DNA from 3 places in the Enterobacter sp. ECC-219 genome. Region 1 is predicted to be linked to each of the others. Evidence: predicted binding sites of a transcription regulator. Region 1 holds the regulator's gene; each other region holds the start of a gene.
What was found. Region 1 encodes CRP, which controls carbon source genes, mostly activating them, when cyclic AMP is high. Its sites were predicted from a motif close to ATGTGANNNNNNTCACAT; they were not measured.
Positions count from the first base shown of each region.

Region 2: a site for CRP is predicted at 5,991-6,008, ahead of bhsA (multiple stress resistance protein BhsA). Genes of this name have one in related genera too.
Region 3: a site for CRP is predicted at 4,831-4,848, ahead of rhaS (HTH-type transcriptional activator RhaS). Genes of this name have one in related genera too.

Region 1 is NZ_CP143680.1:206,814-216,767, forward strand. It holds gene mdcA (malonate decarboxylase subunit alpha) at 1-412, opposite strand, end outside; gene V1603_RS01130 (hydrolase) at 641-1,663, shown strand; gene V1603_RS01135 (YheU family protein) at 1,660-1,878, shown strand; gene V1603_RS01140 (phosphoribulokinase) at 1,909-2,778, shown strand; gene V1603_RS01145 (OsmC family protein) at 2,845-3,249, opposite strand; gene crp (cAMP-activated global transcriptional regulator CRP) at 3,561-4,193, shown strand; gene V1603_RS01155 (YccS/YhfK family putative transporter) at 4,251-6,338, shown strand; gene V1603_RS01160 (aspartate aminotransferase family protein) at 6,335-7,555, opposite strand; gene pabA (aminodeoxychorismate synthase component 2) at 7,642-8,205, opposite strand; gene V1603_RS01170 (putative adenosine monophosphate-protein transferase Fic) at 8,236-8,820, opposite strand; gene ppiA (peptidylprolyl isomerase A) at 8,926-9,498, opposite strand; gene tsgA (MFS transporter TsgA) at 9,777-9,954, shown strand, end outside.
Region 2 is NZ_CP143680.1:2,536,282-2,546,235, forward strand. It holds gene lpoB (penicillin-binding protein activator LpoB) at 1-449, shown strand, start outside; gene thiK (thiamine kinase) at 430-1,254, shown strand; gene nagZ (beta-N-acetylhexosaminidase) at 1,266-2,291, shown strand; gene ycfP (alpha/beta hydrolase YcfP) at 2,326-2,868, shown strand; gene V1603_RS11965 (NAD(P)/FAD-dependent oxidoreductase) at 3,106-4,410, shown strand; gene V1603_RS11970 (glycine zipper 2TM domain-containing protein) at 4,604-5,143, shown strand; gene V1603_RS11975 (TetR/AcrR family transcriptional regulator) at 5,200-5,835, opposite strand; gene bhsA (multiple stress resistance protein BhsA) at 6,080-6,337, shown strand; gene V1603_RS11985 (L,D-transpeptidase family protein) at 6,412-7,377, opposite strand; gene mfd (transcription-repair coupling factor) at 7,528-9,954, opposite strand, start outside.
Region 3 is NZ_CP143680.1:544,977-554,930, forward strand. It holds gene cpxA (envelope stress sensor histidine kinase CpxA) at 1-218, shown strand, start outside; gene yiiM (6-hydroxyaminopurine reductase) at 255-929, opposite strand; gene sodA (superoxide dismutase [Mn]) at 1,001-1,621, opposite strand; gene rhaT (L-rhamnose/proton symporter RhaT) at 1,909-2,943, shown strand; gene rhaR (HTH-type transcriptional activator RhaR) at 2,944-3,792, opposite strand; gene rhaS (HTH-type transcriptional activator RhaS) at 3,866-4,702, opposite strand; gene rhaB (rhamnulokinase) at 5,004-6,473, shown strand; gene rhaA (L-rhamnose isomerase) at 6,470-7,729, shown strand; gene rhaD (rhamnulose-1-phosphate aldolase) at 7,850-8,680, shown strand; gene fucO (lactaldehyde reductase) at 8,727-9,875, shown strand; gene rhaM (L-rhamnose mutarotase) at 9,872-9,954, shown strand, end outside.

The DNA.
Region 1 (9,954 bases):
GTGAGTACAGTTCGATGTAGGTATGGATCGCGCCGATTTCGAGCTGACCATCTTCCAGCAACTGGGAGATCCGCAGGCTTTGTGTCCCGGAGAAGGAGAAATCCAGCTTGCGGGCGATGCCTTTTTCAAAGATATCCAGATGCTCGCTGCGGCCAACGCTCGGCATGATCATATGCAGGTCGTGGACGATTTGCGGGTTCACTTCGGCAAGCGAGCGGGACAGAAAATCCGCCTGCTTCTGGTTGTTGCCCTCCAGTACGACTTTGTCGCCCGGTGCGATCAGTTTTTCCAGCATGCCGACAATATCGCCGGTTGGCAGTACTTTCCCCTGCACCGGTACGGACGCCAGTCGACGCGCTTTCTCGCTGCGTCGTGTGTTCCATTGCCGCGCGGGTGTTTGCCCAGATAACATTATTAACCTCCTGATTCAGCACATCATTCTGATTTGCTTAACGTTGAGTAAAGTCTGCGCTCTGGCGAGAAAGGCATCAATTAAGCGTAGGGCGGAATCATTAGCCTGAGAGTAATAATCAAGGTAAATATTTGTGATCGGGATCAGTTCCTGGTTCGGAAATCCAGGCTAAACGGGGTACAATTCGGAAAGTATCGTAAATTTCCGACAAGAATCAGCATCGCGCTTATGACCCAAATCATTCCTTCAGACTTCGACATTGCGGCCGAAGACAGCACCGAGTTCGTGCCCCTGCGCGGCGTGGCCAATCCCCATTTGCAGACCATGCTGCCGCGGCTGATCCGCCGCAAGGTTCAGTTCACTCCGCACTGGCAGCGGCTTGACCTGCCAGACGGTGATTTTCTGGATCTCGCCTGGAGCGAAGCGCCGGAACAGGCGCGTCATAAGCCGCGGCTGGTAGTCTTTCACGGTCTCGAGGGGAGCCTGCACAGCCCGTATGCACATGGGTTAATTGAGGCGGCAAAAGCGCGCGGCTGGCTCGGCGTGGTGATGCATTTTCGCGGCTGTAGCGGCGAGCCGAACCGGCAGAAACGCATTTATCACTCGGGTGAAACCGAAGACGGAACGTGGTTCTTACACTGGCTGCGGGACAACTTTGGCACCGTGCCAACGGCCGCCGTGGGCTATTCGCTGGGTGGAAATATGCTCGCCTGCCTGCTGGCCAAAGAGGGCGACAGCGTACCGCTGAATGCTGCAGTGATTGTTTCCGCGCCGTTTATGCTGGAGCAGTGCAGCTACCATATGGATAAAGGCTTTTCCCGCGTCTATCAGCGCTACCTGCTTAACCTGCTGAAGGCCAACGCGGCGCGTAAGCTCAAGGCCTACCCGGATACCCTGCCGGTAAGCCTGCGCCAGTTGAAAAAGGTGCGTCGTATTCGCGAGTTCGACGATCTGATCACTGCGAAAATCCACGGCTTCGCCGATGCAATTGACTATTATCGTCAGTGCAGCGCCATGCCGCTGCTCAGCAAAATCACGCAGCCGACGCTGATCATTCACGCCAAGGATGACCCGTTTATGGATCACCACTCGATCCCCGCGCAGGAATTCCTGCCCGACAACGTTCACTATCAGTTAACTGAACATGGCGGCCACGTTGGGTTTATCGGCGGCACGCTGCGCCGCCCGAAAATGTGGCTGGAGGCGCGTATTCCTGACTGGCTTACTCCTTACCTGGACGGTGCAAAATGATCATTCCCTGGCAAGATCTGGCTCCCGAAACGCTCGATAATCTGATTGAAAGCTTTGTATTACGCGAAGGCACCGATTATGGTGAACATGAGCGTTCGCTTGAGCAAAAGGTCAACGATGTTAAACGCCAGCTGAAAAGCGGCGACGTGGTGCTGGTGTGGTCAGAACTGCATGAGACGGTCAATATCATGCCCCGCAACGCGTTTCACGGCTGATCTTCCAACCTTTTCAGTCAGGGAGTTGCTATGTCTGCCAGACATCCCATTATTGCCGTTACGGGGTCGAGTGGTGCGGGAACCACCACCACCAGCCTCGCTTTTCGCAAGATTTTCGCCCAGCTGAATCTCCGTTCGGCGGAGGTCGAAGGCGACAGCTTTCACCGCTATACGCGTCCGGAGATGGACATGGCGATCCGCAAGGCGCGCGATCTGGGTAAACACATCAGCTACTTCGGCCCGGAAGCCAATGATTTCGGTCTGCTGGAGCAAACCTTCCGCGAATACGGGCAGAGCGGTACCGGGCAGTCCCGAAAGTATCTTCACACCTACGATGAAGCCGTACCCTGGAACCAGGTACCAGGCACCTTTACCCCCTGGCAACCGCTGCCGGAACCCACCGATGTATTATTTTATGAAGGATTGCACGGCGGCGTGGTTACGCCTCAGCACGACGTGGCGCGCCACGTGGATCTGCTGGTCGGGGTGGTCCCTATCGTTAACCTGGAGTGGATCCAGAAGCTAACGCGTGACATGAGCGAGCGCGGCCATTCGCGCGAGGCGGTGATGGACTCCGTGGTGCGCTCCATGGAAGACTACATCAATTACCTCACGCCACAGTTCTCCCGCACCCACATTAACTTCCAGCGCGTGCCGACGGTGGACACCTCCAATCCGTTCGCGGCGAAAAGCATCCCGTCGCTGGACGAGAGCTTTGTGGTGATCCACTTCCGCAATCTTGAAGGCATTGATTACCCCTGGCTGCTGGCGATGCTGCAGGGCTCGTTTATTTCGCACATGAATACGTTAGTGGTGCCGGGTGGAAAAATGGGGCTGGCAATGGAGCTCATCATGACGCCGCTGGTTCAGCGGTTGATGGAAGGGAAGCAGATCGCGTAAAGATGTTCCCTCTCCCCGTGGGAGAGGGTTAGGGTGAGGGCATCAACACGCACGATGCCCCGTGAATCACACCTCAATCACTTCATACGAATGCGTAATTTTTACCGCTTTCTCCAGCATTAGCGCCACAGAGCAGTACTTCTCCGCAGACAGGTCCACCGCGCGTGAAACCGCCGCGTCTTTCAGCGCTTTCCCGGTGACAACAAAGTGCAGATTAATGTGGGTGAACAGGCGTGGCGCCTCTTCGCGACGTTCTGAGGTGAGTTTAACCTCGCAATCCGTTACGTCATGACGACCTTTTTGCAGAATCGACACCACGTCAATCGCGCTGCATCCACCTGCCGCCATCAGCACCATTTCCATTGGGCTCGGCGCTTTATCGCCGGAGTTACCATCCATCAAAATCTGGTGTCCTGACGCGGACTCCCCCAGGAACGTTAAACCTTCAACCCACTTCACGCGCGCTTGCATATTCATTAACTCCAACGTTGCATTTTTGGTGACAGATTACGCGTGCGTTACATTTCTCGCAATGGAAGGCGACCTGCATCATGCTGAAGCGAGACACCAGGAGACACGCGGCGAAAGCTATGCTAAAACACTCAGGATGCTACAGTAATACATTGACGTTACACATGTATGCAGAGGACATCAAACTTTACTGGCTGCGAAACGTTACGACAGCCGACTTCCCAGGGTATGGGTAAGAATTCGATTGCAACCCCAGAGTCCGGATGCATCTGATGACTCTGGTGACAGCTTATAACAGAGGATAACAGCGCATGGTGCTTGGCAAACCGCAAACAGACCCGACTCTCGAATGGTTCTTGTCTCATTGCCACATTCATAAGTACCCATCGAAGAGCACGCTGATTCACCAGGGTGAAAAAGCGGAAACGTTGTATTACATCGTCAAAGGCTCGGTGGCAGTGCTGATCAAAGATGAGGAAGGGAAAGAGATGATCCTTTCTTATCTGAACCAGGGCGATTTTATCGGTGAACTGGGCCTGTTTGAAGAAGGCCAGGAACGTAGCGCCTGGGTTCGTGCAAAGACAGCATGTGAAGTGGCTGAAATTTCTTACAAGAAATTCCGTCAGCTGATTCAGGTAAACCCTGACATCCTGATGCGTCTTTCTTCCCAGATGGCGCGCCGTCTGCAGGTGACGTCAGAGAAAGTGGGTAACCTCGCCTTCCTGGACGTGACCGGCCGTATCGCGCAAACCCTGCTGAACCTGGCGAAACAGCCAGACGCTATGACCCACCCGGACGGCATGCAAATTAAAATTACCCGTCAGGAAATTGGTCAGATCGTTGGTTGCTCCCGTGAAACAGTGGGCCGTATTCTGAAAATGCTGGAAGATCAAAACCTGATCTCCGCCCACGGTAAAACCATCGTGGTTTACGGAACCCGTTAATCCTGCTTAAACGGCGTGCCATCGCGAGGTGTCACGCCGTTTTTGTCTCTTTTCCCCATGTGGCGCAGGCTGATCTATCACCCGGAAGTTAACTACGCACTGCGACAAACGCTGGTGTTGTGTCTTCCTGTGGCCGTGGGCCTGCTCCTAGGTCATCTTCAGCAGGGCCTGCTGTTTTCCCTCGTGCCCGCCTGCTGCAACATCGCCGGTCTGGACACGCCGCATAAGCGCTTTTTCAAACGCCTGATTATCGGTGGCTGCCTGTTTGCAGGCTGTAGCCTCGCGGTGCAGCTGTTACTGGCTCGCGATATTCCCCTGCCACTGATCCTGACCGTGCTGGCGATGACCCTCGGCGTCACGGCGGAAATCAGCTCGCTGCACGCTCGCCTGCTTCCAGCGTCACTCATTGCGGCCATCTTTACCCTGAGCCTCGCCGGGAATATGCCCGTGTGGGAGCCGCTGCTGATCTACGCCCTCGGCACGCTGTGGTACGGGCTGTTTAACTGGTTCTGGTTCTGGCTATGGCGAGAGCAGCCGCTGCGAGAATCTCTGAGCCTGCTCTACGTGCAGCTTGCGGATTACTGCGAAGCCAAATACACCCTGCTCACCCAGCATACCGATCCGGAAAAATCCTTACCGCCGCTGCTGACGCGCCAGCAAAAAGTGGTGGATTTGATAAGCCAGTGCTATCAGCAGCTGCATATGCTCGCCGCAAACAAGAACCACGAGTACAAACGGCTGCTGCGTACCTTCCAGGTGGGGCTGGACCTTCAGGAGCATATCTCCGTTAGCCTTCATCACCCGCAGGAGGTGCAAAAGCTGGTTGAGCGCAGCCATGCCGAAGCGGTGATTCGCTGGAACGCGCAGACCGTCTCCGCGCGCCTGCGGGTGCTGGCTGACGATATACTTTATCACCGCTACCCCACGCGCTTTAACATGGACAAACAGCTCGGCGCGCTGGAGAAAATTGCCCGTCAGCACCCGGAAAATCCGGTCGGCCAGTTTGCCGCCTGGCACTTCAGCCGCATCGCCCGCGTGCTGCGCACCCAGCGACCGCTTTATCCCCGCGACCTGATGGCGGATAAACAAAAACGTCTGCCGCTGCTGCCGGCGCTCAAAAGCTATCTTTCTCTTAAATCGTCCGCCCTGCGCAACGCCGCACGAATTAGCGTCATGCTCAGTATCGCCAGCCTGATGGGCATGGCGCTGCACCTGCCGAAACCCTACTGGATCTTAATGACCGTGCTGTTTGTCACCCAGAACGGCTATGGCGCCACGCGGGTGCGCATTCTGCACCGGGCGGGCGGCACGATGGCGGGGCTGATTATTGCAGGCGTGACGCTGCACTTTCACGTGCCCGAGGGCTATACCCTGGCGGGCATGCTGGCTATCACCCTGGTGAGCTATCTAATCATTCGCAAAAACTACGGCTGGGCGATGGTGGGCTTTACGGTAACGGCGGTATATACCCTGCAACTGCTTACGCTTAACGGCGAACAGTTCATCGTTGCCCGCCTGATCGACACGCTGATTGGCTGCCTGATCGCCTTTGGCGGTATGGTCTGGCTGTGGCCACAGTGGCAGAGCGGGCTGCTGAGGCAAAACGCCCACGACGCGCTGGAGGCCGATCAGCAGGCCATTCGTCTGATCCTGAGCGACGATCCGCAGCCTTCCCCGCTTGCCTACGAACGTATGAAGGTCAACCAGGCGCATAACGCCCTCTTTAACTCGCTGAATCAGGCGATGCAGGAGCCGGGCTTTAATTCACATTATCTGGCGGATATGAAGCTGTGGGTGACGCACAGCCAGTTTATCGTCGAGCATATCAACGCCATGACGACGCTGGCGCGCGAGCACACGATGCTGACGCCGGGTCTGGCGCAGCGCTATTTGCAGTCGTGTGAAATTGCGTTGCAGAGGTGTCAGCAGCGTCTGGAGTATGACGCGCCGGGCGAATCGGGCGACTCAAACATTCTGGAAGCGCCGGAGACGTTAACCTACGGGCCGATGAGCACGCTGGAGCAGCATTTGCAGCGTGTGCTGGGACATCTGAACACCATGCACACCATTTCGTCGGTGGCATGGCGTCAGCGCCCGCATCACGGGATTTGGTTAACGCGCCGGTTAAAGCGAACCGAGTATTAGCCTTTAACGAGCTTCGCGACCGCCGCGGCAAAGCGGGTTAACCCGTCTTCTATATCTTTTTCTTCCACCACCAGCGACGGCGCAAAGCGCATCACGTCCGGCCCCGCGTTGAGCACCATGACGCCTTCATGCGCGGCAGCGTGAAGGAAATCGCGCGCGCGGCCTTTGTACTGCGGCTTCAGCTCGGCGCCAATCAACAGCCCCATTCCGCGGATCTCGCTGAACACGTCGTACTGTTCATCAATCTTTTTCAGGTGTTTCACAAACAGCTCGCGTTTCGCGCTAACGCCGTTCAGCACTTCCGGCGTGTTGATGATGTCGAACGCGGCTCCCGCCACGGCGCTCGCCAGCGGGTTACCGCCGTAGGTGGAGCCGTGAGATCCGACGTGGAACGCGGAGGCGATCTCCTGCGTCGTCAGTACCGCACTCACCGGGAAACCACCGCCGAGCGCTTTGGCGCTGGTCAGAATATCCGGCGTCACGCCGTAGTGCATGTAAGCAAACAGGTCTCCGGTACGCCCCATCCCGCACTGTACCTCATCAAACACCAGCAGCGCCTGATGTTCGTCGCACAGCGCGCGCAGCCCTTTCAGGAACTCCGGGGTCGCCGCCGTCACGCCGCCTTCACCCTGAATCGGCTCCACCACTACCGCGCAGGTGTGGTCGTCCATCACCGCTTTCACCGCGTGCAGATCGTTAAACGGCACGTGGACGATGTCGGCCGGTTTTGGGCCAAAGCCGTCGGAATACTTCGGCTGGCCGCCAACGGAGACGGTAAAGAAAGAGCGTCCGTGGAAGGCGTTATGGAAGGCGATGATTTTGGTTTTGTAAGGACTGTGACGCGTTGTCGCGTAGTAGCGCGCCAGCTTGAAGGCGGTTTCGTTGGCCTCGGTGCCGGAGTTCATAAACAGCACGCGCTCGGCAAAGGTGGCATCAATGATCTTACGGCCCAGGCGCAGCGCCGGTTCGTTGGTGAACACGTTACTGGTGTGCCACAGGGTTTCGCCCTGGGTTTTCAGCGCCTCCACCAGCGCAGGATGGCAGTGACCCAGCGCCGTAACCGCAATACCGCCCGCGAAATCCACATACTCTTTGCCCTGCTGATCCCAGACGCGGCTGCCCTTCCCCTTCACCGGGATAAACTCAGCCGGTGCATAAATCGGCAGAATCACTTCATCGAATGTCGCGCGGGTAATTGCTGGTTGTTCAGTTGCCATGTCATGCCCATCCATTTTATGTCACATTGATTGTGAAAATATAATCACAAAATATGCATAAAAAATCACAGCAAGGCAACAGATATTCAGCGATTAAGGAAATTTGCCAGCAGCGCATGCCCCTGCTCGCTGAGGATACTTTCCGGGTGGAACTGTACGCCTTCGAGATCCCACTCGCGGTGGCGAATCCCCATGATCTCCTGGGTATCGCTCCAGGCGGTCACGTCAAAGCAGTCGGGTAGCGTCGGCGGGTCAATCACCAGCGAATGGTAGCGCGTCACGGTTAACGGGTTATTAAGCCCTGTGAATACGCCCGTGCCGGTGTGGGTAACCGGCGAGGTTTTTCCGTGCATCACTTTTGCGGCACGCACGATGGTAGCCCCAAATACCTGGGCAATCGCCTGATGACCCAGACAGACGCCCAGGATCGGCAGCCTGCCGGCATAGTGTTGAATAACGTCCAAAGAAATGCCCGATTCCGATGGCGTACACGGCCCCGGCGAAATGACGATTTTCTGCGGAGCCAGCGACTCGATATCGGCCAGGCTGAGCTCGTCGTTGCGGCGGACAACCACCTCTGCACCCAGTTCGCAAAAATACTGGTAAAGGTTCCAGGTGAAAGAATCGTAGTTATCTATCAGCAGAATCATGGCGGCTCCCGAAAAAAATGCCGCCCTATTCTACTCAGATTCCCGCGCTTCGCTCACTACTTTGGCAAAGATAGCGCTCAGTGCGCTCAAATCGCCCATGGCGCCGCTTCGGTTCGCCGCTACCCACTGCTCGGGATCGATATCCCGCCAGCTCAGCGCGTAACCTGCATGGATAGCCAGCTGTTCAAAGAAGACGCGCTGCGCAATGCCATTACCACGGATAAAGGGATGCAGCATGTTGATTTCACAGTAGTAGTGACTCACTTTGTCAACAAACGCCGCTTTTTCCAGACCCACAAGATACTTTTCGCTTTCCAGCGCCGCCATCAACTCATTACCCATCTTCTCGATGTACTCAAAATGGCAAAAGGGAATGTCACCCTTAAAAATATCGTCGGTACGGAATTCGCCTGCCTGCCTCATCTCTCTGTGATACAGATGACGGTGAATAAGGCACAGATGCGGTAACCCGGGCGCTGAAGGCCCAAGCTCCAGCGTCTCAATGCCGGGCTCTGAAGGACCATTACCTTTTTCAAGGAGACAACTGGCCTGAAAATTGACGTTACGCTGCTGCTCCCAGAGACGGGATTTTTGCTTGTCGGTGAGTTTTTTCACTTAACGCCTCCCTGAATAGTCCGTTTGCCACAAGTATAAGCAGCAAAACGCGCTTTCGCAGGGAGGGGACACAGCACGGGCGAGGATCGCCCGTGTCGAAGAGGCTTATGGCAGAACTTTCGCGGAGAGGATCACGACAGGTTTGGACGGCACATTCTGGTACGGGCCAACGTCATGAGTCGGTACCTGCGAAATCTTGTCCGCCACGTCCATCCCTTTCACAATTTTACCGAAGACCGCATAGCCGAAGTCGCGCTGGCCGTGGTCGAGGAAGGCGTTATCCGCCACGTTCAGGAAGAACTGGCTGGTAGCGCTGTCTTTATCCGCAGTGCGCGCCATGGAGATAGTGCCGCGCTTGTTCAGCAGGCCATTGTCCGCTTCGTTTTTAATAGGCGGGTTCGGCTGTTTCTGCTGCATCTGCTCGTTGAAGCCGCCGCCCTGAATCATGAAGCCAGGGATCACGCGGTGGAAGGTGGTGTTGTTGTAGAAACCACTGTTCACGTAGTCGAGGAAGTTTTTCACAGAAACCGGAGCTTTCTGGCTATTCAGTTCCAGCTCAATGTTCCCGGCAGAGGTGGTCAACAGAACGTGAGGGTCCCCATTTGCTGCCAGCGCAGCAGGGGAAACGGCAGAAAGAGCAAACACAGCTGCGACAGCCGCCAGTGTTGATTTGAGCATGAGAATTCCTTAACAAAGCGCAGTATAAAAAGCGAATGGCTTGATTCTAAAGAGCAGTATGAACGTAGACCAGCCTTTTACCTAATTTTACGAAATTGAAACAATTATTACTGCGCAAACGATTGGTTAGACCGTCACTTAATGTGATTTAGATCACATTAAAACCTGCAATGACATAATCATTACCCTTAAAAGATAGGAATGGATCACTTTAGCGACTAAAATCTGCCCGCTCTCAGCGCCCCTTCGGCGCTTTTCTTTTTCTGAACAGGCCAGACATGACTAACAGCAATCGCATCAAGCTCACATGGATCAGCTTTTTCTCCTACGCCCTTACCGGCGCGTTGGTGATCGTCACCGGGATGGTGATGGGAAATATCGCAGACTACTTCCAGCTGCCCGTTTCCAGCATGAGTAATACCTTCACCTTCCTCAACGCGGGGATCCTGATCTCTA
Region 2 (9,954 bases), 2.3 Mb from region 1:
CGGACCAGACGTCACAGCCTGCGCCGCGCGTGCGCCACTATGACTGGAACGGTGCGATGCAGCCGATGGTCGGCAAAATGCTGCAGGCTCAGGGCGTGACGGCAGGCAGCGTGCTGCTGGTCGATAGCGTGAACAACCGTACCAACGGTTCGCTGAACGCGGGCGAAGCGACAGAAACGCTGCGCAACGCTCTGGCAAACAACGGTAAGTTTACGCTGGTCTCTGCTCAGCAGCTCGCGGTAGCCAAACAGCAGCTGGGGTTGTCGCCGCAGGATAGTCTCGGCACCCGCAGCAAGGCGATTGGCATTGCCCGCAACGTTGGCGCACAGTATGTGCTGTACTCTAACGCGACCGGCAACGTGAATACCCCAGCCCTGCAAATGCAGCTGATGCTGGTTCAGACAGGCGAAATTATCTGGTCAGGTAAAGGTGCGGTTACGCAACAATGACAGCACGCGTGAAGACATTCTGACGCGCTTTTTTCCGCAGTACCGCCTTATCGCGCCGCAGGCCCACTCCGGGCTTGGCGGCGCGAGTTGCATTATAGCGCAGGGCGAGCACCGCCTGGTCTTGCGGCAGAATCACGATCCTTTCGCGCCCGCTTTCCATTTTCGCCGTCAGTTTCGCGCCCTCAGGCGTCTTCCGTCGGATCTCGTGCCGGAACCCCGTTTTTTCAGGCAGGGCTGGATGGCCGTCGACTACCTGGAGGGGGAGGTAAAAAGCGCGCTGCCGGACACGCAGGCGCTTGCGGCGATGCTGTATCATCTGCACCAGCAACAGCGTCTGGGATGGCGAATCACCTTACTTCCGCTGCTGGAAAACTACTGGCAGCAAGCCTCTCCAGCAAGACGTAACCCAGTGTGGCTTGCGCATCTCAAACGGCTGCGTAAAACGGGCGAGCCGCAACCGATTCGGCTCTCCCCGTTGCATATGGATGTGCATGCCGGGAACATCGTGCATACGCCACAGGGAGCCAGGCTTATCGACTGGGAATATGCCGGAGACGGCGATGTGGCGCTGGAGCTGGCCGCGGTCTGGACGGAAAGTGAAGCCGCGCGGCAGAAACTCATCACAGAGTATGCCAGAGTGGCGCACTTTGACGCCGATGCGCTGGCGCGCCAGGTAAGACGCTGGCGGCCATGGGTCATCATGCTGATGGCGGGCTGGTTTGAGATGCGTTTACAGCAGTCTGAAGATAAACAATTTATTGCGCTGGCAGACGATGCCTGGCGCCGGTTACAAACGAAAGGATAAGAGAGGTGAGTGTGGGTCCAGTCATGTTGGATGTTGAAGGGTTTGAGCTGGATGCGGAGGAGCGTGAAATTCTGGCGCATCCGCTGGTGGGTGGCCTGATCCTGTTTACCCGCAACTATCACGATCCGGCGCAGCTGCGTGAACTGGTGCGCCAGATCCGCGCCGCGTCGCGCAATCATCTGGTGGTGGCCGTCGATCAGGAAGGCGGTCGCGTGCAGCGTTTTCGCGACGGTTTTACCCGCCTGCCTGCAGCCCAGTCTTTTGCCGCGCTGCTCGGCATGGAAGAGGGGGCAAATCTGGCTCAGGAAGCCGGCTGGCTGATGGCCAGTGAAATGATTTCCATGGATATCGACATCAGCTTTGCACCGGTGCTGGACGTGGGACATATCAGCGCCGCGATTGGCGAGCGCTCCTACCATGAAGATCCGCGTATTGCGCTGGCCATGGCGACCCGCTTCATTGACGGCATGCACGATGCCGGGATGAAAACTACCGGGAAACACTTCCCGGGCCACGGGGCGGTAACGGCGGACTCGCATAAAGAGACCCCTCGCGATCCGCGCCCGGAAGCGGAGATCCGCGCGAAAGATATGTCGGTTTTTCAGTCGCTTATCACCGATAACAAGCTGGACGCCATCATGCCCGCGCACGTCATTTACAGCGACGTCGACCCGCGTCCGGCCAGCGGCTCTCCGCACTGGCTGAAGACCGTTCTGCGTCAGGAGCTGGGTTTCAACGGCGTGATTTTCTCTGACGATTTATCGATGGAAGGGGCGGCGATCATGGGCAGTTACGCTGAACGCGGTCAGGCGTCGCTGGATGCAGGTTGCGATATGATCCTGGTCTGCAATAATCGTAAAGGTGCCGTTAGCGTGCTGGATAACCTGTCGCCGATCAATGCCGAGCGTGTTACACAATTGTATCATAAAGGTTCATTTAGCCGTCAGGAGCTGATGGATTCGGCGCGCTGGAAGACGGTCAACGCCCGGCTTGAAGACCTGAACGAGCGCTGGCAGGCACATAAAGCCAGCCTGTAAACCCTCCCGGAAGGCGTAGCGTGGTGAGAAGACAATGATCATCTATTTACACGGTTTTGACTCAAACAGTCCTGGTAATCATGAGAAAGTGCTGCAGCTGCAGTTTATCGATCCTGATGTACGGTTGATCAGCTACAGCACGCGCCATCCAAAGCATGATATGCAGCATCTGCTCAAAGAGGTGGACAAAATGCTGCAGCTCAACGTTGACGACCGCCCGTTGATTTGCGGCGTGGGGCTGGGTGGCTACTGGGCGGAGCGGATTGGTTTCCTGTGCGACATCCGCCAGGTGGTCTTCAATCCTAACCTTTTCCCGAACGAGAACATGGAAGGCAAGATCGACCGCCCGGAAGAGTATGTCGATATTGCGACCAAATGCGTCAGCAATTTTCGGGAGAAGAACCGTGACCGCTGCCTGGTGATCCTGTCGCGTAATGATGAGGCTCTCAACAGCCACCGGGCTGCAGAACTCCTGCATCATTACTATGAGATAGTCTGGGACGAAGAGCAGACCCACAAGTTCAAAAACATCTCCCCGCACCTCCAGCGCATCAAAGCCTTTAAAACACTGGGCTAAACCACAGCCTGCCGCTTCAGAAACCCGGTCGCGAACGCGCACCGGGTTTCTTTTTGTCCAGAATTGTATACTTTTAAGCCATCAAAACTTGATGCATATCAATTTTGGTATGACCAATGCGCCTGACGTGTTATTCTCAATGCACCTGAATGGTTTCAGTGCTGTAACCTGTTGTTAATTAAGGGTTATTTTCATAACTTTTAATTAACAATTGGTTAATAATTTGAGGGGGTCACGTTGACTACGCCATTGAAAAAGATAGTGATTGTAGGCGGTGGTGCTGGCGGGCTGGAGCTGGCCACACAGTTAGGCAAGAAGCTGGGGCGCGGTAAAAAAGCCAAAATTACGCTGGTGGATCGTAACCACAGCCACCTGTGGAAACCGCTGCTGCATGAAGTGGCGACCGGTTCTCTGGATGAGGGCGTGGACGCGCTGAGCTATCTGGCGCACGCGCGCAACCATCATTTCCAGTTCCAGCTGGGCTCGGTGGTGGATATCAACCGCGAAAGCAAAACCATCACCCTGGCAGAGCTGCGTGATGATAAAGGCGAGCTGCTGGTTCCTGAGCGTAAACTGCCGTATGACACGCTGGTGATGGCGCTCGGCAGTACCTCCAACGACTTCAACACGCCGGGCGTGAAAGAGCACTGTATCTTCCTCGATAACCCGCACCAGGCGCGTCGTTTCCATCAGGAAATGCTGAACCTGTTCCTGAAGTACACCAGTAACATGGGTGCGAACGGCAAGGTTAACATTGCCATTGTCGGCGGCGGCGCGACGGGCGTAGAGCTGTCCGCGGAGCTGCACAATGCGGTGAAACAGCTGCACAGCTACGGTTACAAAGGGTTAACTAACGAAGCGCTGAACGTGACGCTGGTTGAAGCGGGTGAGCGTATTCTGCCTGCGCTGCCTCCGCGCATTTCCGGCGCGGCGCACAATGAACTGACGAAACTGGGCGTGCGGGTGCTGACACAGACCATGGTAACCAGCGCCGACGAAGGCGGCCTGCACACCAAAGACGGCGAGTACATCAAAGCGGATCTGATGGTCTGGGCGGCAGGTATCAAAGCGCCTGACTTTATGAAAGAGATCGGCGGTCTGGAGACGAACCGCATTAACCAGCTGGTTACGGAGCCAACGCTGCAAACCACGCGTGACCCTGATATTTTTGCTATTGGTGACTGTGCCTCCTGCGCGCGTCCTGAAGGGGGCTTCGTGCCGCCGCGTGCTCAGGCCGCTCACCAGATGGCAAGCCTGGTGCTGCACAATATTCTGGCGCAGTACAAAGGTAAGCCAATGAAGGCGTATATCTATAAAGACCACGGTTCCCTGGTATCGCTGTCAAACTTCTCTACCGTCGGTAGCCTGATGGGTAACCTGATGCGTGGCTCGATGATGGTGGAAGGGCGCATTGCACGCTTCGTGTATATCTCCCTGTACCGTATGCACCAGATCGCGCTGCACGGCTACTTTAAAACGGGCCTGATGATGCTGGTGGGCAGAATCAACCGCGTCATTCGTCCGCGTCTGAAGCTGCACTAATCTTTCACTCCCTCCGGGCCCTCCGGGGGGAGTTTTTAGCATATCATGCTGCTCGTCGTGGATTAGGGACTTAAGAGTTCTCCTAAACACGATATATCTCTCCCCGATGTCCCCTTTTTGAGCCTTTGTCTTATTGGCGAAGCCGCGCCTCCATTGCAGAATTGTTACCAATAGCAACAAAGGAGGAAGTCCCGTGAATAAATCAATGTTGGCGGGTATAGGGATTGGTGTCGCAGCTGCGTTAGGTGTGGCAGCTGTTGCCAGTCTCAACGTTTTAGATCGCGGCCCGCAGTACGCGCAGGTGGTTTCCGCAACGCCTATTAAAGAAACCGTAAAAACCCCTCGTCAGGAGTGTCGTAACGTCTCCGTAACCCATCGTCGTCCGGTACAGGATGAAAACCGTATTGCCGGCTCTGTTCTCGGTGCGGTAGCGGGTGGGGTGATTGGTCACCAGTTCGGCGGCGGCCGGGGCAAAGATGTGGCGACCGTGGTCGGCGCGCTGGGTGGCGGCTATGCCGGTAACCAGGTGCAGGGCGCGATGCAGGATAATGATACCTACACTACGACTCAGCAGCGCTGCAAAACCGTCTATGACAAGTCGGAGAAAATGCTGGGTTATGACGTGACGTATAAAATTGGCGATCAGCAGGGCAAAATCCGCATGGATAAAGACCCGGGTACCCAAATTCCACTTGATGGAAATGGTCAGCTGGTACTGAACAACAAAGCGTAAAAAAGATGTTCTCTGAATTTAGCTCCTCATGCGCTCAGGCTGAGGAGCTTTTTTTTTCAGATTTTCAGTAGCTCAGGCCACAGCCGCAGCGTGGTGTCGCTAATATTCTGCAGCTTTTCCAGCGTCGCCCCTTCACGGGCGCTGATCGACATCCCCTGCAAAATACAGCTCAGGTATTGCGCCAACAGCTGAGGATTGCATTGCGCAGGGATTTCACCGCGCTGCTGGCGCTGAGCCAGAAATGCGCTGAGCGTCTCTTCCTGCATTGCATGACGCGATTTCACCGTATTGGCGATCTCTTTCGACGCCGCCGCCAGGGTGGCAGAGGTGTTAATCATAAAGCAGCCCGCGGGCGTCTCTTTACTGGTGAAACAGGTGGCAACGGCGGTGAAGTAATCCCGTAGTGCCTGTTCAACGCTTTTCTCTTCACAAAATAGCTGCGCTTCGTGTTTCGCCGCAAAGCGCGAAATGTACCTGTCCAGCACCGCCCTGAACAGCCCCTCTTTATTGGTAAATTCAGCATAAAGCGTCGGCGCTTTGGCTCCGGTGGCTTCTACCAGATCGGAAAGCGAGGTCGCTTCATACCCATGTTGCCAGAAGAGAGTCATGGCCTTATCAAGCGCTGCATCCCTGTCAAACACTTTTGGTCGGCCACGGCTTTTCTTCGCACAACTCGTGACGTCGGTTGTCATTTGCCGTTGGTCCTCTGTTGGTTTGTTGAATGACCATTATAAAAATAAACGCTACCCACCACCAGTGCAGAATGCTTAAAAATAAATTAATCATATATGTATGAAAAATAACGACTTTAAAATTTAATTAATGCTCGTTATAAAAATATGTTGACGCGTGAGCTGGATCACACTTATGATTTACCTATCGATCGTTAACTAAATAGATAACGACCTCCAAATTCATCTGCCATAGGTAAACATTATGAAAAACGTAAAAACCCTCATCGCTGCTGCTGTCCTGAGTTCACTCTCTTTCGCAAGCTTTGCTGCTGTACAGGTACAATCCACTCCAGCCGATCAGCATAAAGTCGGGACGATCTCTGCGTCTGCCGGGACTAACCTGGGCTCACTGGAAGATCAGCTGGCGCAAAAAGCGGAAGCAATGGGTGCAAAATCTTACCGCATCACTTCTGTGACCGGTCCTAACACCCTGCACGGCACCGCTGTAATCTACAAATAAGCCGGGCATAAACCCTCATTTATGCCACTGCAATAAAAAACGCCCTGCTCAGCAGGGCGTTTTTTATTTCTGATTTACATCGGCTGCGGGACGACATCGTGATGCCGGGTGACATCGGTCGGCATCCCTGACCGTGCCTCCATCGCGCGCTCCATCACCAGGCTATCGGTATTCGCATTCGTTTTGAAGCTCACCATCGCGGCATTCAGCTTAATGGGTAACGTCTGCGGATCGTCGCCGATATTTTTTGACAGCGGCTGGTGAATCTCAACCAGCCGCACGCCGCCTGGCTCTTCAGAGACCTTAATCGGCGTATTGATAATATTCACCTTCGTTCCCGGCGTAACGACGTTAAAAAGCGTTTTGATATCGTTATCGCGCAGACGAATACAGCCGGAGCTGACGCGCATGCCGATGCCAAAATCCGCGTTCGTCCCGTGCAGCAGGTAAACGCCACCGTACGCGGCAAGGCGGATCGCGTGGTGACCCATCGGGTTATCCGGGCCTGCCGGCACCACGGCAGGAAGATCGATGCCCTGGGCCTTATAACGGGCGCGAATGTTGGCCGTCGGCGTCCAGGTTGGGTTGGCGCGTTTATCCGAGACGGTCGTGACCATCGTCGGTGTCAGCGTATCGCCGCCCAACTGACCAATACCGATAGGGTAGACGGTAACCTCATTTTTACCCGGCGGGTAATAGTACAGACGCAGCTCCGCCAGGTTGATCACGATCCCCTCGCGCGGGGCATCCGGCAGGATAGTCTGTAACGGGATGGTCAGCACGCTGCCCGCGCGCGGGACGTACGGGTCGACGCCGGGGTTCGCCTGCAGCAGGGCCAGAAAACCGACGTTATATTTTTTGGCTATCGCTTCCAGTGAACCGCCATTGTTTTCTACCACATGAAAGCGGTTCTCGCCCACCACCTTGCTGCCGGGCGGGGGAAGGGGCCAGGTGTTTGCGCGCGCAGGAAGCGCAACCGCGACGGTGGCCGCCAGCGCAAAAAGGGTTATCCAGCGGGTAAAACGCGAAGAGGTCATCATCACCATAGTCCATATAAATGATAAGGTTATTGTTTTATAAGACGTTAAAGATAATTATGGCGAATGGGTGTGTCGGGAAGATCGGATGAAGTGCAAAGAATTTGTAAATTGTCCCCCCGGCAGCACTGCACTGAAGGGGGGAAGGGCGAGTTATGCGACGGCGTTCTCTTCCAGCTGACGCATAAAGTTACGCACCCAGTCCATGCGGGTTTTGCGCTCCGTCAGCTCCTGGGTAAATTTCAGACGGGTTGGACCATCCAGACGGAAATGCTGCGGCTGTTTTTGCAGCAGACCGATCAGCCACATCGGGTTGACGTGATTCTTCTCGGCAAACTCAATTACGCCGCCTTTTTCGTTGCCTTCAAGTTTGCGAATGCCCAGCTTCTGCGCCTGCTGGCGCAGACGCGCGATATCCAGCAGGTTTCTCGCCGCATCTGGCAGCAGGCCGAAGCGGTCAATCAGCTCCACCTTAATCTCTTCCAGCTCGTTCTCATTTTTCGCACTGGCGATACGCTTGTAGAACGACAGACGGGTATTCACATCCGGAATGAAATCGTCTGGCAGCAGGGAAGGCATGCGGAGTTCAACCTCGGTCTGCTGGCTGGTCAAATCTTCCAGAGACGGTTCACGTCCGGCCTTCAGGGCATCGACCGCGTTTTCCAGCAGCTCCATATAGAGCGAGAAGCCGATGGTCTCCATGGAGCCGCTCTGATCTTCACCCAGCAGTTCGCCGGCACCGCGGATCTCAAGATCGTGCGTGGCCAGCGCGAAGCCTGCGCCGAGATCTTCCAGCGAGGCGATGGCTTCCAGGCGCTTTTGCGCGTCGGTGGTCATCGCTTTCGGATGCGGCGTTAGCAGCCACGCGTAGGCCTGATGGTGCGAACGCCCGACGCGGCCGCGCAGCTGGTGAAGCTGGGCCAGACCAAAGTGATCCGCGCGTTCGATAATAATCGTGTTCGCGGTCGGAATGTCGATCCCGGTCTCAATGATGGTGGTACACACCAGCACGTTAAAGCGCTGGTGGTGGAAGTCGTTCATCACCCGTTCTAGCTCGCGTTCGCGCATCTGCCCGTGCCCGATGGCAACGCGTGCCTCCGGTACCAGTTCAGCCAGCCTGTCGGCGGCTTTCTGGATATTTTCGACGTCGTTATACAGGTAATACACCTGGCCGCCGCGCAGCACCTCACGCAGGATCGCCTCACGCACCACCAGATTGTCATACTCGCGGACAAAGGTTTTTACCGCCAGACGGCGCGCCGGCGGCGTGGCGATAATCGACAGATCGCGCATGCCGCTCATCGCCATGTTCAGCGTGCGCGGGATCGGCGTTGCGGTCAGGGTCAGGATGTCGACGTCCGCGCGCATCGCTTTGATGCGCTCTTTATGACGCACCCCGAAGCGGTGCTCTTCGTCGACGATCAGCAGCCCCAGATCTTTCCACTTCACGTCGCTTTGCAGCAGCTTGTGGGTGCCGATCAGAATGTCGATTTTGCCTTCGCTTGCCTGCTCAAGGATCTGCGTTTGCTCTTTAGTGCTGCGAAAACGCGACAGCATCTCTATACGTACCGGCCAGTTGGCGAAACGGTCCCGGAAGTTGTCGAAGTGCTGCTGGGCGAGCAGGGTGGTCGGCACCAGCACTGCCACCTGCTTGTTGTTTTCCACCGCAAGGAAGGCGGCGCGCATCGCCACTTCGGTTTTGCCGAAGCCGACGTCGCCGCAGACTAAGCGGTCCATTGCCAGCGGCTGGCACATGTCGCTCAGCACGGCATTAATGGCCTGGGCCTGATCCGGCGTGGTTTCAAACGGGAAGCTGTCGCAGAACAGCTGGTACTGTTCTTTGTCGTGCTTAAAGGCGAAGCCCTCTTTGGCCGCGCGCTGGGCGTAGATATCCAGCAGCTCGGCCGCCACGTCGCGCACTTTTTCCGCTGCCTTCTGGCGCGCACGCGCCCAGGCATCGCCGCCCAGCTTGTGCAGCGGCGCGTTCTCCTCCGCACCTCCCGCGTAGCGGCTGATAAGGTGCAGGGACGAAACAGGCACATAGAGTTTGGCATCGTTGGCGTAGGTCAGCATCAGGTACTCACCTTTGATACCGCCCGCTTCCAGCGTGGTCATCCCCTGATATCGTCCGACGCCGTGCTCCAGGTGAACAATCGGCTGGCCCGGATGCAGCTCGGCCAGGTTACGGATCAAGGTGTCCGGGTTGATGGTCCGACGGCTGTCCTGCCGACGGCGCGCGACGCGCTCGCCCAGCAGGTCGCTTTCGCAAATCAGCGCCAGGTTATTGAGCGTGTCAATGAACCCGTGCTCGGCGGCGCCAATCATCAGGTAACGACCATTCCCGGTCGCTTCGCTTAACCGCAGAATGCGCTTCGGCGCAACTTTGATGCGTCCCAGCAGCTCACCGAGCGCTTCGCGGCGGCCTTCACTCTCAACGGAAAACACGACCGGGCCGGTAAAGGACTCCAGGAACTTGCGCAAATTATCCAGCGGCGATTTCTGCTGCGCCTGAACGGCCAGGTCCGGCAGCGTCCGGAAGGCGAGGTTCGTATTGGCGGCTTTATCGGCAAGCGAGTCGGT
Region 3 (9,954 bases), 340 kb from region 1:
ACGATGGCCCTGGCGTCAGCCCGGAAGATCGCGAGCAGATTTTCCGTCCGTTCTACCGCACCGACGAAGCGCGTGACCGCGAGTCTGGCGGCACGGGGCTGGGTCTGGCGATTGTTGAAACCGCCATGCAGCAGCACCGTGGCTGGGTGAAAGCCGACGACAGCCCGCTGGGTGGACTACGGTTAACGCTGTGGCTACCGTTGTATAAGCGTTCGTAGCTGTTAGTGCCGGGTGGCGGCTTCGCCTTACCCGGCCTACTTTCCCCACAATCTCCGCGAATTATCCTCGATCTTGCCGCTTAAGCGCCGCTTCTGCATCGTTCTGGTCCAGCTGGTCGATAACCCCGCTGCCGACAGCAGGCGGTGATACTGCTCGTCGTCAAACGGCATATGCCAGGCAATGGCGCAGGCGTCATAAACAGACACATCGCTCAGGCGCGACGCCAGCTCAAGCGGCGCGTCCGCTGAAACCTGCCCAGCCAGCACCACGCGGTACAGCCAGCCGGTTTTACCCGCTTTTTGCAGCTGGGCCGACATATCCTGAATCCCGAAATGGTAGTTGAGCTTGAAGCAAGGCGAGCGTGGCTGCGTCACCTGAATCAGGGCATCACCCCAGCGGTAGATATCGCCGATAAAGACGTTCTTCTCCGTCAGCCCTTCGGTCGAGAGATTTTCGCCAAACGCGGGCGCAACGAAGAGGTCCGCCTGCTCGGGGAACTCGGTTTTCCAGTGCTGATAGTGCTCGCGCGGATAGTGGCACAGCGCGCGCTCGGGCCCGCCGTGGATTTTCTTTTCGGCCTGCTCGTCACCCGCCAGCCCGAGATCGGTTAACGTCAGTTCACCGTCGACCTGCACTTTGGCGATGGCGCTCGGGCGGCTGCCGTCGTACTCCCTGACCTTGCCTGTAAACACGTTCACCGGGTAATGCATTGCTGCCTCCATTACGCAGATACAAAAAAAGCGAGTCATAAGACTCGCTTCTCACAGGCGTCAATGCAACCTTATTTTTTAGCGGCGAAACGCGCTGCTGCTTCGTCCCAGTTCACCACATCCCAGAACGCTTTGATGTAGTCAGGGCGACGGTTCTGGAACTTCAGGTAGTAAGCGTGTTCCCATACGTCCAGACCCAGGATTGGGAAGCCGGATGCGCCAGAGATCGCTTCACCCATCAGCGGGGAGTCCTGGTTAGCAGTAGACACTACCGCCAGCTTGTCGCCTTTCAGAACCAGCCACGCCCAGCCAGAGCCGAAACGGGTCGCAGCGGCTTTTTCGAATTCCGCTTTGAAGTTGTCAACGGAACCGAAGTCGCGCTCGATAGCCGCTTTCAGGTCGCCCTGCAGGGTGGTGCCGGTTTTCAGGCCTTTCCAGAACAGGCTGTGGTTAGCGTGACCGCCAGCGTTGTTACGCAGCACGGTTTTCTTGTCTGCTGGCAGCTGGTCCAGTTTGGTAATCAGCTCTTCAACAGGCAGGTTAGCGAACTCTGGCAGGCTTTCCAGCGCGGCGTTCGCGTTGTTCACATAGGTCTGGTGGTGTTTAGTGTGATGGATTTCCATCGTCTGCTTGTCGAAATGCGGTTCCAGTGCGTCGTAGGCATACGGCAGGGATGGCAGTGTATAACTCATAATCCTCTCCATTATTGTCGGGCGGCACAGCTGTTAATGCCGCGTAAGCAGTTGGTTCATTATAGTTAATTAAATGATATTGAAAATGATTATCAATGCCGTAGTTTTTATAAGGTTATTCAGGTTTTGCCTAAACGCAAAATTGTGAGTCTGCTCACCAGGTTAACGCGCTGATTGCCATCCAAAACCAAAGTGCGGCAACCTTCTGAAGGTTCCTGAACCGCCTAATTTTTACACTCATCAAGTCGGGGGGAGGCCACCGGCTATAAAAACGATGAGGACGTAAAATGAATCATGCGATTACGATGGGTATCTTCTGGCATTTGATAGGCGCAGCCAGTGCAGCCTGTTTCTATGCCCCGTTCAAAAAGGTGAAAGGGTGGTCGTGGGAAACCATGTGGTCGGTTGGCGGTACCGTGTCCTGGCTGATTTTGCCATGGACCATTAGCGCCATGCTGCTCCCGGATTTCTGGGGCTACTTCACCTCCTTCAGTGCTTCCACCCTGCTGCCGGTGTTTCTTTTCGGCGCGATGTGGGGCATCGGCAACATTAACTACGGACTGACCATGCGCTACCTCGGGATGTCGATGGGTATCGGCATCGCGATTGGCATTACGCTGATCGTCGGCACGCTGATGACGCCCATTCTTAACGGTAATGTCGACGTGTTGATCAACACCAAAGGCGGGCAGATGACGCTGCTGGGCGTGCTTGTCGCGGTAATCGGCGTGGGTATCGTCACCCGAGCGGGTCAGCTGAAAGAGCGCAAGATGGGCATCAAAGCCGAAGACTTTAACCTGAAGAAAGGGCTGCTGCTGGCAGTGATGTGCGGCATCTTCTCGGCGGGCATGTCGTTCGCCATGAACGCCGCAAAACCCATGCACGAAGCGGCCGCCGCGCTGGGCGTCGACCCGCTGTACGTGGCGCTGCCAAGCTACGTGGTCATCATGGGCGGCGGCGCGCTGGTAAACCTCGGCTTCTGCTTCATTCGTCTGGCAAAAGTGAAGGATCTGTCGGTAAAAGCAGATTTCTTGCTGGCAAAATCCTTAATTATCACCAACGTGCTGCTTTCGATGCTGGGCGGCATCATGTGGTATCTGCAGTTCTTTTTCTACGCCTGGGGTCACGCCAGCATTCCGCCGCAGTACGACTACATAAGCTGGATGCTGCACATGAGCTTCTACGTGCTGTGCGGCGGGCTGGTTGGGCTGGTGCTGAAGGAGTGGAATAACGCCGGGCGTCGTCCGGTGGGCGTTCTGAGCCTGGGCTGCGTGGTGATCATCATTGCCGCTAACATTGTCGGCCTCGGCATGGCGAACTGATTACGCTGCCTTTCGACTACGATGACGCCACTGAACCGGCGTCATCCCCACCTCGCGATTAAACACCACCGAAAAGTAATTACTGTCCTCAAATCCGCAGCGCATCGCCACTTCACTGACCATCAACTCCGTATGCTGCAACAAATACTGGGCGTGGCAGATGCGCAGCTGGCGCAGGTAGTGGTTCACCGTCATCCCCGTCTGGGTGCGGAACTGCTGGCGCAGTGCGCGCTCGCTGCACTGCTCCTGCTCGCAGAACTTTTCCAGCATGAAACTTTTGTTCAGGCTACCCGCAAGCCGGGCGATCAGCTTGTCCAGCAGCGCTTCCTGGGCGGTCGCGGAGGGGTTGTCGGTGGCATAACGATGGCGTTTAAGGGTCATGACCAACTGGGCGAAAAGCAGCTCCGCCATCGGGTTTGCCACCGAATCGTGCTTTTGGCTCTCCTGCTCCAGCTGGGAGATCGTCTGGCGCACCTGAGCCATGCCGTTGCTGCTTAAGCGCCAGTGGGGTTCGCCTCTGGCATTGAGAAAACCGGGGATATGAGCCGCCCAGTCGACATTCAGTTTGAGCCTGTCCGGGCAGTAGATAACGTTCTGCAAAACCAGATCGTTAACCGAGGCGTAAGCGTGTTTGTCTTCGCCGCGGATGTAAAACAGATCGCCACGCGTGATGCGGTAGGGCCGGTCGTTGAGGATGTGTAAGCCGTTGCCGCGCCAAACGAGCACCAGCTCGCAAAACTCGTGGATATGCTCGGCAAAGACATTTTGCGGGTAGCGGTCGGCCACCGCGACGGCCTGACTCGCGGAGGCAAAAAAATCATCTTTGCGAAGAATTAACTGAGCGGCCACACCACAACCTCTACGGTGAATAACCGGACATTATTAGCCATTTTGCGGCAATAAAACGGTGATTGCCTTCGCGTTACTGGATTGAAGCATCCTTCCCCTGACGGATATCGCGCGGCGACCAGCTAAACTCGCGACGAAAAAGGGTCGAAAAGTGATTACTGTCGCCGAAACCGCAGCGATACGCGATATCCGTGACGCTTTCGTCGGTGTGACGTAAAAGGTGACGCGCTTTAATCAGGCGCAGGCGGTTGAGGTAGCGCTGCGGCGTGAGCCCGGTGTGCTGCTTGAGCTGACGATGGAGCGTACGCAACGACAGCGAAAAATCATCCGCCAGCGTTTCCCAGCACACGTCCTCGGCGAAATGGTCCTCCAGCCAGGCCATCAGTTGGTTCAGCCGCGCGTCGTTATTTGCCAGCCCTTCCACCAGGCTGCTGCGACGCAACAGCACCAGCAGCTGCATAAACAGCAGCTCGCGGGTGGCAATGGCATGGGTCTCCTGCCCGTCCTCGCTCTGCTCCATTTGATTCACCAGCTGGCGCACCTGCTGCAACGTGGACTGATTCACCCGCCAGTGAGACGGGTAGTGTCCATCCTGCTCCTGGGGCAGTAGCTTGTTCAATCCCGACAGAAACTGGAACGCGTCCGGCGAACGATAGAGCACGTTGGTCAGACACAGATTGTCGGTATGTTCATACAAATGCCTGTCGCGATCGCGCACGAAGCACACCATACCGCCGCTGATGGTGTATGGCTGGCCGTTGAAGACATGAATGCCTGTCCCATGCTCGACAATCACAATTTCATGAAAATCATGATGATGTTCAGGAAACGCGGCCTGCGGGAGCCGTGGCTCGATCGCGATCGGAGATGTTCCCGACGGGAAAAAATCGACGCTGTGCAGTACGGTCATAGCGGCCCCCACCAATGAGAAAAGTTCTCAAAATAGTAATTAAGGCCTTCCACACTCACCTTAAATTTTTGACAGCAAACGTCGCAAAGACTGTCCGTTTTTCAAGAAACAGACGGAAAAATCGGGAAATGCGGTCAACGTCACATTGCCCTAAAACCCCGCCCTCACTGGAAATTGTGAACTCCCTCACGTTCATCTTTGCTTCCTTGCCAGCGCGAGATTCGTGCTGTCAGTGACGAGAAGGTGGCCTTTTCTTCCCTTTTTTACACTCAGCACCAATGACTTAAGAAGGGACCTGACCATGACTTTTCGCCATTGTGTAGCTGTCGATTTAGGCGCATCCAGCGGCCGCGTAATGCTCGCCACCTGGGACTGCGGCAAGCGCACACTCACGCTTCGCGAAATGCACCGTTTCGCCAACTGCCTGCAAAAACAGGACGGTTTTGATACCTGGGATATTGATGCCCTGGAAGCGGAGATCCGCACCGGGCTGAACAACGTCTGCAATGATGGCATACGCATCGACAGCATCGGCATTGATACCTGGGGCGTGGACTACGTTCTGCTCGACAGCCACGGCGAACGCATCGGCCTGCCCGTCTCGTATCGAGACAGCCGCACCGACGGGCTGATGGCACAGGCCATAGCCCAGCTTGGCAAACACAACATCTATGGCCGCAGCGGCATTCAGTTTCTGCCGTTTAACACGCTCTATCAGCTGCGCGCGCTGGTTGAGCAGCAGCCGGAGCTGGTCAAAAAGGTGGCGCATGCACTGCTCGTCCCGGACTACTTAAGCTACCGGCTGACCGGCAACATGAACTGGGAATACACCAACGCCACCACCACGCAGCTGGTCAACATCAACACCGATAGCTGGGATGAACACCTGCTGGCCTGGACGGGGGCCTCACCTTCCTGGTTCGGCACGCCGACCCATCCGGGTAATGCGATCGGGCAGTGGCTCTGCCCGCAGGGGAACGCCATCCCTGTTGTCGCCGTCGCCAGTCACGATACCGCCAGCGCGGTGATTGCATCCCCGCTGGCCAGCAAAGACGCGGCCTACCTCTCTTCCGGCACCTGGTCGCTGATGGGCTTTGAGAGCAAAACGCCGTACACCAGCGACGCCGCGATGACGGCGAACATCACTAATGAAGGCGGTGCCGAAGGGCGCTACCGCGTGCTGAAGAACATCATGGGACTCTGGCTGCTCCAGCGAATGCTGAAAGAACAGCATATTTTCGACCTGCCGGCGCTTATCGCCGAAACCGAAAAGCTGCAGGCCTGTACGTTCCTGATCAACCCGAATGACGACCGCTTTATTAACCCGGTGCATATGAGCGCCGAAATCCAGGCCGCCTGTTTCGAGGCCGGACAACCGGTCCCTTCCCGTCCTGCCGAGCTGGCGCGCTGTATTTTTGACAGCCTCGCCCTGCTCTACGCGGATGTTCTGAACGAGCTGGCGAGCCTGCGCGGCAAACCGTTCAGCCAGTTGCATATCGTGGGCGGCGGCTGCCAGAACCAGTTGCTGAACCAGCTCTGCGCCGATGCCTGCGGCATCACCGTGGTGGCGGGTCCGGTGGAGGCCTCGACGCTCGGCAACATCGGTATTCAGCTGATGGCTCTGGACGAACTTTCAGACGTCGATGAATTCCGTTCGGTGGTCACCGCGAATATCCGCCTGACTACTTTCATCCCTAATCCCTGCCATGAAATTGCCCGCTACCGGGCGCAGTTTCAGCAAAAACGACTGACTAAGGAGCTTTGCGCATGACCACTCAACTTGAACAAGCCTGGGATCTGGCTAAACAGCGTTTCGCCGCCGTTGGCGTGGATGTCGAAGCAGCGCTGCACCAGCTCGACCGTCTGCCTGTCTCCATGCACTGCTGGCAGGGCGATGACGTCGCTGGCTTCGAGAACCCGGGAGGTTCCCTGACGGGTGGCATTCAGGCGACGGGTAACTACCCGGGTAAAGCGCGCAACGCCACCGAACTGCGTGCAGACCTGGAGCTGGCACTGAGCCTGATCCCGGGGCCAAAACGCCTGAACCTGCACGCGATCTATCTGGAGTCCGACAAACCGGTGGCGCGTAACGCGATTAAACCGGAACACTTTAAAAACTGGGTGGAATGGGCAAAAGCCAACAGGCTGGGCCTGGACTTCAACCCCTCCTGCTTCTCGCACCCGCTGAGTGCGGACGGTTTTACCCTCTCCCATGCCAACGATGAAATCCGTCAGTTCTGGATCGACCACGTGAAGGCCAGCCGCCGCGTCTCGGCTTATTTTGGTGAACAGCTTGGCACGCCGTCAGTGATGAACATCTGGATCCCGGACGGCATGAAAGACATCACCGTCGACCGCCTGGCCCCGCGTCAGCGTCTGCTGGCCGCGCTGGATGAGGCCATCAGCGAAAAACTGGATCCAGCACACCACATCGATGCGGTGGAGAGCAAGCTGTTCGGCATTGGCGCGGAGAGCTATACCGTCGGCTCGAATGAGTTCTACATGGGTTACGCCACCAGCCGCCAGACCGCGCTGTGCCTGGATGCCGGTCACTTCCACCCGACCGAGGTGATCTCCGACAAAATCTCCGCCGCCATGCTCTTCGTGCCGCGCCTGCTGCTGCACGTCAGCCGTCCGGTGCGCTGGGACAGCGACCACGTGGTGCTGCTGGATGACGAAACCCAGGCGATTGCCAGCGAAATCATCCGTCATGACCTCTTCGACCGCGTGCACATCGGCCTCGACTTCTTTGACGCCTCCATCAACCGCATCGCGGCATGGGTGATCGGCACCCGGAATATGAAAAAAGCCCTTTTGCGCGCGCTGCTGGAGCCAACCGCGGCGCTGAAACAGCTGGAAGCAAACGGCGACTACACCGCGCGCCTGGCACTGCTGGAAGAGCAAAAATCCCTGCCGTGGCAGGCCGTTTGGGAGATGTACTGCCAGCGTAACGATGTGCCGGCAGGCAGCCAGTGGCTGGAAAACGTGCGGGCGTATGAGAAAGACGTGTTGAGTCAGCGCGGGTAGCTGGCCCCTCATCCCTGCCCTCTCCCCAAAGGGGAGAGGGAGCAAACCATCCCCTCGCCCCTTTCGGGAGAGGGTTAGGGTGAGGGAAACTCTCACCGCGATAACTGGAAAATAAAGACTATGCAGACTATCACCCACTCCTGGTTCGTCCAGGGCATGATCAAAGCCACCTCCGACGCCTGGCTGAAGGGCTGGGACGAGCGCAACGGTGGCAACCTGACGCTGCGCCTGGACGACGCGGATATCGAACCGTTCGCGGCCGATTTCCATCAAAAACCACGCTATATTGCACTGAGTCAGCCGATGCCGCTGCTCGCGAATACACCGTTTATCGTCACCGGCTCCGGCAAGTTCTTCCGCAACGTTCAGCTTGACCCGCAGGCCAACCTCGGCGTGGTGAAAGTGGACAGCGACGGCGCGGGCTACCACATTCTGTGGGGCCTGACCGACGAGGCGGTGCCCACCTCCGAACTGCCGGCGCACTTCCTCTCCCACTGCGAGCGCATCAAGGCGACTAACGGCAAAGACCGCGTGATCATGCACTGCCACGCCACCAACCTGATTGCCCTGACCTACGTGCTGGAAAACAGCGCTGATTTCATCACCCGCAAGCTATGGGAAGGCAGTACCGAGTGTCTGGTGGTCTTCCCGGACGGGGTCGGCATTCTGCCGTGGATGGTGCCGGGTACCGACGAGATCGGCCAGGCGACCGCCAGAGATATGCAAAAACATTCGCTGGTGCTGTGGCCGTTCCACGGTGTCTTTGGCAGCGGTCCAACGCTGGATGAAACCTTCGGTCTGATCGACACCGCCGAGAAATCAGCGGAAGTGCTGGTGAAGGTTTATTCCATGGGCGGTATGAAGCAAACCATTACCCGCGAAGAGCTTATTGCGCTAGGCAAGCGCTTCGGCGTGACCCCGCTACGGTCAGCGCTGGAAATATACGCATAAACCCTCGCTGGCCGGACGGTACAGGCGATAGTTAAGGAGAATTATCATGAGCTTTATGTTGGCACTTCCAAAAATCAGCCTGCACGGTGCGGGCGCTATTGGCGACATGGTCAAGCTGATGGCGAACAAAGAGTGGGGCAAAGCGCTGATTGTCACCGATGGCCAGCTGGTGAAGCTGGGTCTGCTGGACAGTCTGTTTACCGCGCTGGATGCGCACCAGATGTCATATCAGCTATTTGACGCGGTCTTCCCCAACCCAACGGAGGCGCTGGTACAGAAGGGATTCGCGGCCTACCGGGAAGCCGCGTGTGATTATCTCATCGCCTTTGGCGGCGGCAGCCCAATTGATACCGCCAAGGCCATTAAAATCCTCACCGCCAACCCCGGTCCGTCCACCGATTATTCCGGCGTCGGCAAGGTGAAAAACCCGGGCGTGCCGCTGGTGGCGATCAACACCACCGCAGGCACGGCGGCGGAGATGACCAGCAACGCGGTGATTATTGACTCCGCACGTCAGGTGAAAGAAGTGATCATCGACCCGAACATCATCCCGGATATCGCCGTGGATGATGCCAGCGTCATGCTGGATATTCCTGCATCCGTCACCGCCGCAACGGGGATGGATGCGTTAACGCACGCCATTGAAGCCTATGTGTCCGTTGGCGCGCACCCGCTAACCGATGCCAACGCGCTGGAAGCGATTCGCCTGATAAGCCTCTGGCTGCCCAGAGCGGTCGACGACGGTCATAACCTGGACGCGCGCGAGCAGATGGCGTTTGGTCAGTATCTGGCGGGCATGGCGTTTAACAGCGCTGGTCTCGGCCTCGTGCATGCCCTGGCGCACCAGCCGGGCGCGACGCACAATCTGCCGCACGGCGTGTGCAACGCCATCCTGCTGCCGATCGTCGAAAGCTTTAATCGCCCGAACGCCGTGGCACGGTTTGCTCGCGTGGCGCAGGCGATGGGCGTCGACACGCGCGGCATGAGCGACGAAGCGGCCAGCCTGTCAGCGATTCAGGCGATTCGCGACCTGAGCGCCCGCGTCGGTATTCCGTCCGGCTTCAGCCAGCTTGGCGTCACAGAAGCCGATATCGAAGGCTGGCTGGATAAAGCCCTCGCCGACCCGTGCGCGCCATGCAACCCGCGCACCGCCAGCCGCGACGAGGTTCGCGAGCTATATCTGGAGGCATTATGATCCGTAAAGCCTTTGTCATGCAGGTAAACCCGGACGCGCACGAGGAGTACGCGCGTCGCCACAACCCCATCTGGCCCGA